One region of the Bradyrhizobium sp. CIAT3101 genome, then DNA from elsewhere that is predicted to be linked to it. Evidence: riboswitches for the same ligand, from Rfam matches in the RefSeq annotation. Region 1 holds a riboswitch; the other holds the start of a gene.

The links. Region 1 has a riboswitch for S-adenosylmethionine ahead of QA645_RS42020 (O-succinylhomoserine sulfhydrylase). Riboswitches for the same ligand answer to the same signal wherever they lie in the genome.
Region 2: it holds a riboswitch for S-adenosylmethionine, as region 1 does, so the genes downstream of both, QA645_RS04790 (homoserine O-acetyltransferase) here and QA645_RS42020 (O-succinylhomoserine sulfhydrylase) in region 1, are expected to answer to the same signal.

The regions. Positions count from the first base shown of each region.
Region 1 covers NZ_CP121634.1:9,071,281-9,075,697, forward strand. The annotation lists gene QA645_RS42010 (hypothetical protein) at 1-486, opposite strand, end outside; gene QA645_RS42015 (2'-deoxycytidine 5'-triphosphate deaminase) at 670-1,776, opposite strand; SAM riboswitch at 1,887-1,966, shown strand; gene QA645_RS42020 (O-succinylhomoserine sulfhydrylase) at 2,041-3,228, shown strand; gene QA645_RS42025 (SGNH/GDSL hydrolase family protein) at 3,378-4,376, opposite strand; gene QA645_RS42030 (SGNH/GDSL hydrolase family protein) at 4,389-4,417, opposite strand, start outside.
Region 2 covers NZ_CP121634.1:1,052,234-1,056,650, reverse strand. The annotation lists gene metW (methionine biosynthesis protein MetW) at 1-433, opposite strand, end outside; gene QA645_RS04790 (homoserine O-acetyltransferase) at 436-1,638, opposite strand; SAM riboswitch at 1,731-1,810, opposite strand; gene QA645_RS04785 (chorismate mutase) at 2,005-2,853, shown strand; gene hisC (histidinol-phosphate transaminase) at 2,888-3,982, shown strand; gene QA645_RS04775 (prephenate/arogenate dehydrogenase family protein) at 3,979-4,417, shown strand, end outside.

The DNA.
Region 1 (4,417 bases):
GCCTTCGAGCCCGTCCTGGCCATCAACGCTCTGCTTGGTGCAGACGAAGCCCAGGCGGAGATCACCGAGCGCGACACCGTTGTTGGCGTGCCAGCCGCGCAGCATTGCGCGCGAGACTTCGCCCGGCACGCCGCAGATCGCCGGGCCCTTCCAGATCCATCGCGGCGGCGGATAGCGGATCCAGGCCTTGGTGTCGCTCTCATACATGTATTCGACGTGGACACCGCCGATCCAGTTGGAGAGATAATGATACTGAGCCGCCGCCACCGCCGGCGGCAGATGATCGACCCCGAGCTTCTTGAGACCGGGCAGGAAGCGCTCCTGCTGCTGGCGGCGGAAGACGCGGAAGACGAATTCAGCAGCGTCCGCCGTGCCGCGCCGCGTGACCACGGTGAGGATGAGGCCGGTGAAGTAAGCGTGATAGAGGTCGGCGACCGCGCGCCAGCGTTTCCATTGGGCTTGTTGCGCGGCGTCAGCTGCGGTCATCGTTTGCTCCCGGCTTGTTGTTTTGCGGGAGTGTGTCATCGCGGATCGGGTGACGCAATCTCCGCTGTCATCGCCCGGCGAAGACCGGGCGATCCAGTATTCCAGAGGCGATTGTGATGGAGCCGATAGGCCGCGGCGTACTAGATGCCCCGGTCAAGCCGGGGCATGACAGCGTGTGTGCAGCTACACCCGGAAATGCTTGCTCAGCTTGAGGCCCTGCGCCTGGTAGTTTGAGCCGATGCGCTGGCCGTACATGGCGTCGGGGCGCGCGAGCATCTTCTCGTAGACGAGGCGGCCGACGATCTGGCCGTGCTCGAGGATGAACGGCACTTCGCGCGAGCGCACTTCCAGCACGGCGCGAGATCCCAGCCCGCCCGCGCCGGCATAGCCGAAGCCGGGATCGAAGAAGCCGGCATAGTGCACGCGGAATTCGCCGACCAGCGGATCGAACGGCACCATCTCCGCGGCGTAATCGGGCGGCACCTGCACGGCTTCCTTGGAAGCGAGGATATAGAACTCGCCGGGATCGAGGATCAGGCTGCCGTCGGGACGGGCCGAGATCGGCTCCCAGAAATCTTCCACCGCGTAGCCGGAGCGGCGATCGACATCGACCACGCCGGTGTGCCGCTTGGCGCGATAGCCGACGAAGCCCGTGCTTTTCTCGCCGGAGAGATCGACGGAGACGGCAACGCCGCCGGTGAGATCCGCATCGTCGATATCGACCAGACGCTCGGTGGCATGCAGCGCATCGAGCGCGTCGGCATTGAGGATGGCGTCACCGGTGCGGAAGCGCACCTGCGACAGGCGCGAGCCCTCACGCACCAGCACCGGAAATGTCTTCGGGCTGATCTCGGCATAGAGCGGACCGTGATAGCCGGCGCCGATCATGTCGAAACGACGGGTGCCGTCGGCGATCACGCGGGTGAAGACGTCGAGCCGTCCGGTCGAGCTTTTGGGGTTGGCGGCCGCGACGATCTCCGGCGGCAGCGCAAGGCTCTCGAGCAGCGGCACGATGTAAACGCAATTGGTCTCCAGCACCGCACCGTCGGCGAGGCTGAACTCGTGCAGCTTCAACTGATCGATGCGCTCGGCGACGGTGGCACCGGGGCCGGGCAGGAAGCTCGCGCGCACGCGATAGGCGATGTCACCGAGGCGCAGATCGAGGCTCGCCGGCTGGATCTGGCTTTCGACGAAATCGTACGCGGGCAGGATGAGGCCCTCTTCCGCCATCGCCGCGATCATGCGGTCGGGCAGGATACCATTGGCGTCGGCGGCAACCGTGAACGTCAACCGGGGGTCCTCATCGGGGGTCAAATACATCCGGACATGCGGGAAATACTAGCCTTTTACGGCTATCCGATGGACGCCTTGACGAAAAGGGCATTGCGGAATATGAGCATCACTTATCCCGTGGTGATTTGAGCCGGCCGGCTTGCAGCCACGTTAAATAAGTCGCTAAACAGGCCGGGGACCTCTGTGATCCCGGCCCGTGGAGATTTCCAGGCCGGTTTTTTTGTGACCGTTTTAGCGTCAACGGTCATGTCGGAGGGTCCTATGTCGAAGTCGCCTGCCAACTACCGTCCCGAAACCCGCCTAGTCCATTCCGGCACCCTGCGTTCGCAATATGGCGAGACGTCGGAGGCGCTGTTCCTGACCCAGGGCTATGTCTACAACAGCGCCGAGGAGTGCGAGGCGCGGTTCAAGGGCGAGGACCCCGGCTTCATCTACTCGCGCTACTCGAACCCGACGATCGCGATGTTCGAGCGCCGCATGATCGAGCTCGAAGGCGCAGAGGCCGCGCGCTCGGCGGCAACAGGCATGGCCGCGGTGACGACGGCGATCCTGGCGCCGCTGAAAGCCGGCGACCATGTCGTCGCGTCTCGCGCGCTGTTCGGCTCGTGCCTCTACGTCATTCAGGATCTGCTGCCCCGCTACGGCATCGAGACCACGCTGGTCGACGGCGCCAATCTCGACGAATGGCAGCGCGCGCTGAAGCCGAACACCAAGACGTTCTTCCTGGAGAGCCCGACCAATCCGACGCTCGACGTGCTCGACATTCCCGGCATCGCCGAGATCGCGCATAGCGGCGGCGCGCGGCTCGTCGTCGACAACGTGTTCGCCACGCCGATCTGGCAGAGCCCGCTCGCACTCGGCGCCGACGTCGTCGTCTACTCCGCGACCAAGCACATCGACGGCCAGGGCCGCTGTCTCGGCGGCATCATTCTGTCGTCGGAAGCCTTCATCGCCGAGCACATCCACAATTTCATGCGCCAGACCGGCCCGTCGATCTCGCCGTTCAACGCCTGGGTCCTGCTCAAGGGCCTGGAGACGCTCGGCGTGCGCGTGCGCGCGCAGACCGACACCGCGGCGCGCATCGCCGACGTGCTGGCGAGCCATCCGAAGATCGCGCGACTGGTCTATCCCGGTCGGGCCGATCATCCGCAGGCCGCGCTGGTGAAGAAGCAGATGCGCGGCGGCTCGACGCTGGTCGGCTTCGAGGTGAAGGGTGGCAAGGCGGCGGCGTTCCGCGTGCTCAACGAGCTGAAGCTTGCAAAGATCTCGAACAATCTCGGCGACGCCAAGAGCCTCGTCACGCATCCGGCGACGACGACGCATCAGCGGCTGAAGCCGGAAGTGCGCGCCGAGCTCGGGATCGGCGAAGGCTTCATCCGCTTCTCGGCCGGGCTCGAGCATGCCGACGATCTGATCGAGGATCTGACCGCGGCGCTGGAGAAGGCGTGAGAGCTTCCTGTCGTCCCGGCGAAAGCCGAGACCCATAACCACAGGATTAGGTTTGGCGAAGACTGGTAGTTAAGCGGTCTCCGGTACTAGCGCCGAAATCCACCGATAGATCACGCGGTATGGGTCCCGGCGTTCGCCGGGACGACAAATCACATCGGCCGGTACGTCCGCACGTCCGCGGGCACGTTCACGCCGAGCTTGATCTGGCCGACCGAGCGGATGATGTCGTCGCCGAGCAGCTGGGCGAAGCAGGCATAGCCCCAATCGTTCATGTGCAGGCCGTCGGCGATGACAAAGCTCTCGACCGGGAGCGCCTGCTTTTCATGCCATTCGCGCATCACTTCGAAGCGCGGGAAGATACCGACGTGACGGAGCTCGGCGACCTTGCCGAGCAGCTTCACCATCCTGCTTGCCCTTTCGGGACGCTCGGTGACGCGCGGCGAATATTGCGGATCGACCAGCACGACGTCGGCATCGCCTGCGGCCTGGATGCGGGTGACGCCGTCCTCGACCATTTTGGCGGTGTCGCCGGGATCGAGATCGCGCAGCACGGCGTTGGTGCCGACCTGCCAGATCACGAGATCCGGATGCACGTCGATCACCTCCTTCTGGAGGCGCTTCATCATCTCGGGCGCGTCCTCGCCGCCGATTCCGGCATTGATGACGGTGATGTCGGCGGTGGGATATTGCCGGCGCAGCTGCGCAGCGAGACGGTTCGGATAGTTGAAGTCGGGCGAGCTCGCGCCGTAGCCCGCCGTCGACGACGAGCCGAATGCGACGATCACGACGGGCTTACCCGCGACGAGCTTGCTCGCGACATGCGGCAGCGAGCCCATCGTGTTCGCACCGCCCTTCGGCGACAGACACGGCACGCGGCTGAAAATGTCGCCGGCGGATTTCGCGACCTGCTTCACCTTGTCGATGGCGCGCGAGGTGAGGCCGCGCTGCTCGGCGGACGACGTCGCGGCAATCGTGGTCTGGGACGGTGATGCCGGTGCGGGATTAGCGCCCTGCTGCGGCGCCGGCGTCGCCTGGGCAGCCTGAGCGCGCGCAGGGGCCCGCAACACCATGGGCGTCAGCATCAGCAGCGCCGCCGCTGCGGGCGCGGCCAGCCATGTCGTCAGGCCAAAAGGGCGGAGAGAACTCATTAACGCTAGACCTCAATTTTGCTGCTGGGCCGGCCCCAGAT
Region 2 (4,417 bases), 1.3 Mb from region 1:
GGCCGCCGACCAGGAGCTGCAGGCGCATCCGCCAGAAGCCGAAATTCGGGAACGACACGATGGCGCGACGGCCGATGCGCAGCAAATTCTCCAGCACGGCCTTGGGCTGCCGCGTCGCCTGCAGCGTCTGCGACAGGATCACGTAGTCGAAGGCGTCATCGGGATAGTTGACGAGGTCGGTATCGGCATCGCCCTGCACCACCGCGAGGCCTTTTGCCACGCAGCGGTTGACGCCCTCGCGCGACAGCTCGATGCCACGGCCGTCAATGCCGCGGGTCTCGAGCAACTGAAGCAGATCGCCGTCGCCGCAGCCGACGTCGAGCACTTTCGAGCCCGGCTTGACCATCTCGGCGACCAGCAGATGGTCGGCGCGAAACGGGCCGGACTGCTCCGCAGTGAGACCGTTGAGCGGCAGCACTTGCTGTACAGACATCGCTAGCCGTCCTTGCTGGTGAGCCCGCGCGCCTTGCCTGCCGATTGCAGGAAGGCGCGGGAGATGTCGAAGAATTCGGGCACGTCGAGCAGGAAGGCATCGTGGCCGCGGTCGGTCTCGATCTCGGCAAACGACACCCGCGCACTCGACGCATTCAGCGCGTGCACCAGCGCGCGCGACTCCGAAGTCGGGAACAGCCAGTCGCTGGTGAAGGAGACCACGCAGAAGCGGGTCTGGATTCCCGCGAACGCTTTCGCCAGCACGCCGCCATGGTCGCCGGCGATGTCGAAATAATCCATCGCGCGCGTGAGATAGAGATAGGAGTTGGCGTCGAAGCGCTCGACGAAGGACGAGCCCTGGTAGCGCAGATAGGACTCGACCTGGAAATCGGCATCGAACGAGAAAGTCGGCAGCTCGCGGTCCTGCATGCGGCGGCCGAATTTTCGATGCAGTGCTGCGTCCGAAAGATAGGTGATGTGCGCAGCCATGCGCGCGACCGCGAGGCCGCGATGCGGATGGATGCCCTGATCGGCGTAGGCGCCGTTGTGCCAGTCGGGATCGGCCATCACGGCCTGGCGGCCGAGCTCGTGGAAGGCGATGTTCTGTGCCGAATGCCGCGTCGAACAGGCAATCGCCAGCGCCGAGTAGACGCGCTTGGGATAGGCCGCGGTCCATTGCAGCACCTGCATGCCGCCCATCGAGCCGCCGACGACGGCGAACAGCGTGTCGATGCCGAGCCGGTCGATCAGCATCGCCTGCGCGCGCACCATGTCGGGGATGGTGATGACGGGGAAATCCAGGCCCCACACCTTGCCGGTTGCGGGATTGATCGAGGCGGGCCCCGTCGAGCCCATGCAACCGCCGATCACGTTGGAGCAGATGATGAAGTAACGGCTGGGATCGAGCGGACGGCCGGGACCGACCAGCGTCTCCCACCAGCCGGATTTGCCGGTGACGGGATGCACATTGGCGACGTGCTGATCACCGGTCAGCGCATGGCAGATCAGCACCGCGTTGGAGCGATCGGCGTTGAGCTCACCATAGGTCTTGTAGGCGATCTGGAACGGGGTGAGATCGATGCCACAATCGAGCCGCAGCGGCTGGTCGGCGCCGAACTGCGCGACCTCCGAACTCGGATGATCGACCTCATGCGACCGGTCGTCGGCACTGATCGCGGGACTGGGGACAGACTTGACGCCAACCATCTCTGACCATCGACCTCGTTTGCGATCAAACGTGAGACCGCGATGAAATCAGGCCATAAAAAACCCGGCCTGAACGATAGGTTCGGCCGGGATCGAAAGCGTCCCCGGCCTGTTTAGCGAGTTTTTTAACGTGGCTGCAAGCCGGCCGGCTCAAATGACCACGGAACAGGCAAAAACCTACCGGCTTGGGCCCTTTTCGTCAAGTCACGGTCCGGATAAGCCAAAATGGCCTCTCTGCGGGCTCCCTGGCAGGTCGTCATTTCTCTTTGCTTTCGCCGCCCTGACTGCCTAATCAAGACATCGACCGCAGCGGATCCGGCTTGCCCGATCCGCATTGGAACGCCACTCACAACAGCACTCGCAGATATGTCCCAACGTCCGCCCGCGCCACCATCTCTCCAGGAATTGCGCAAGGAGATCGACGCGATCGACGAGGGCATGCATCGCCTGCTGATGCAGCGCGGCGACATCATCGACCGCCTGATCCAGGTGAAGCAGACCCAGGAGGTCGGCTCGGCGTTCCGCCCGGCGCGCGAAGCCTCGATGATGCGTGACATCGTGCAACGCCACCGTGGCATTCTGCCGCTCGACACGGTCGAGAGCATCTGGCGCGTCATCATCTCGACCTTCACCTATGTCCAGGCGCCGTTCTCCGTGCATGCCGACATCTCGGTGAGCGAGCCGGCGATGCGTGATTCCGTGCGCTTCCATTTCGGCTTCACGGTGCCTTACGTCGCGCATTTCAGCGCGCAGGCGGCGGTCGAGGCCGTGGCGAAATCCAAGGGCGACCTGGCGCTGGTCTCGGCGACATCGAGCCGCACGCCGTGGTGGCTGGAGTTGGAGGCTGATGGTGCGCCGAAGATCATTGCGCGCATGCCCTTCGTCGAGCGCGCCGACCATCCGGCGGCGCTGCCCGTATTCGCGATCTCGCGCGTCGCCGACAGCGCCGTGGTGACGGAGGTCGAGACCTTCAGCGTGCGCGTGTCGGGGTGGAACGCCGAGGTCGCGCGGGCGCTGTCGCCGCTCGCCGATATCGTGGCGGTGCCCGATACCGCCTTCGACGGCGCAGCGTTGCTGGTCTCGGTCACCAGCGACACCAGCATCGACAAAATCAGGGCTGCTCTGATCGAGGCAGGGGCCTCGGTGCGCTCCACGGCTCTCGTCGGCAGCCACGCAACGCGCTATACGGTGCCCCCGACCGGGCCGAAATCGTAAATCGCGTACCGCCTAAGCCTATCCGGAGTTGAAGATGTCCCGCCCCGTGCCGAATCCCGGCATTCTCGATATTGCGCCCTACACGCCCGGCAAGACCCCGGTGCCGGAGCCGGGCCGCAAGGTGTTCAAGCTCTCGGCCAACGAGACGCCGTTCGGACCCTCGCCCAAGGCGATCGAGGCCTTCAAGCACGTCGCGGACCATCTGGAGGACTACCCGGAAGGAACCTCGCGCGTGCTGCGCGAGGCGATCGGCCGTTCTTTCGGGCTCGATCCGAACCGCATCATCTGCGGCGCCGGCTCGGACGAAATCCTCAACCTGCTCGCCCACACCTATCTCAGCCACGGCGACGAGGCGATCTCGACCACGCACGGCTTCCTGGTCTACCCGATCGCGACGATGGCGGTCGGCGCCAAGAACGTGGTCGCGGCCGAGAAGAACCTGACCTGCGACGTCGACGCCATCCTCAAGGCGGTGACACCGAAGACGAAACTGGTCTGGCTCGCCAACCCCAACAACCCGACCGGCACCTATATCCCGTTCGACGAGGTCAAGCGCCTGCGCGCGGGCCTGCCGTCGCACGTGCTGCTGGTGCTGGACGCCGCCTATTGCGACTATGTCTCGCGCAATGATTACGAGATGGGGATCGAGCTCGTCGCCACCACCGACAATACGGTGGTGACGCACACCTTCTCCAAGATCCACGGCCTCGCGGCCCTGCGCATCGGCTGGATGTTCGGCCCCGAGCACATCATCGACGCCGTCAACCGCATCCGCGGTCCGTTCAACGTGTCGACGCCGGCGATGTATGCCGCGGTCGCCGCGATCGAGGACACCGCGCACCAGGCGATGTCGAAGCAGTTCACCGAGACCTGGCGCAACTGGCTCACCGAGGAGATCACCAAGCTCGGACTGAAGGTGACCCCGGGCGTTGCCAATTTCGTGCTGATCCACTTCCCGCAGGAAGGCAAGACCTCGGACGCGGCCGATGCCTATCTCACCAAGCGCGGCCTCGTGCTGCGCGCGCTGAAGAACTACGGCCTGCACCACCAGCTGCGCATGACCATCGGCACCGAGGAGGCCAACCGCCTCGTCGTCGACGCCCTGCGCGACTTCATGGCCGACAAATGAGCGTGGACCCGCACTTCCAGCGCGTCGCGCTGATCGGCTTCGGTCTGATCGGCGGCTCGATCGCGCGTGCTGCCAAGCTTCAGGGCTTGGCTGGCGAGATCGTCACCACCGCGCGCTCGGAGAAGACGCGCGCGCGGGTGCTCGAGCTCGGCATCGTCGACCAGGTCGTGGCGACCAATGCGGAAGCCGTGAAGGACGCCGATCTCGTCATCCTCTGCATTCCCGTCGGCGCCTGCGGGCCGGTGGCACAGGAGATTGCGGCGCATCTCAAGCCGGGTGCCGTCATCTCCGATGTCGGCTCGGTCAAGGGCGCTGTCGTCAAGGACATGGCGCCGCATCTGCCGAAGCATGTCCATTTCGTGCCGGCGCATCCGGTGGCGGGCACCGAGCATTCGGGCCCGGATTCCGGCTTCGCCGAGCTCTTCATCAACCGCT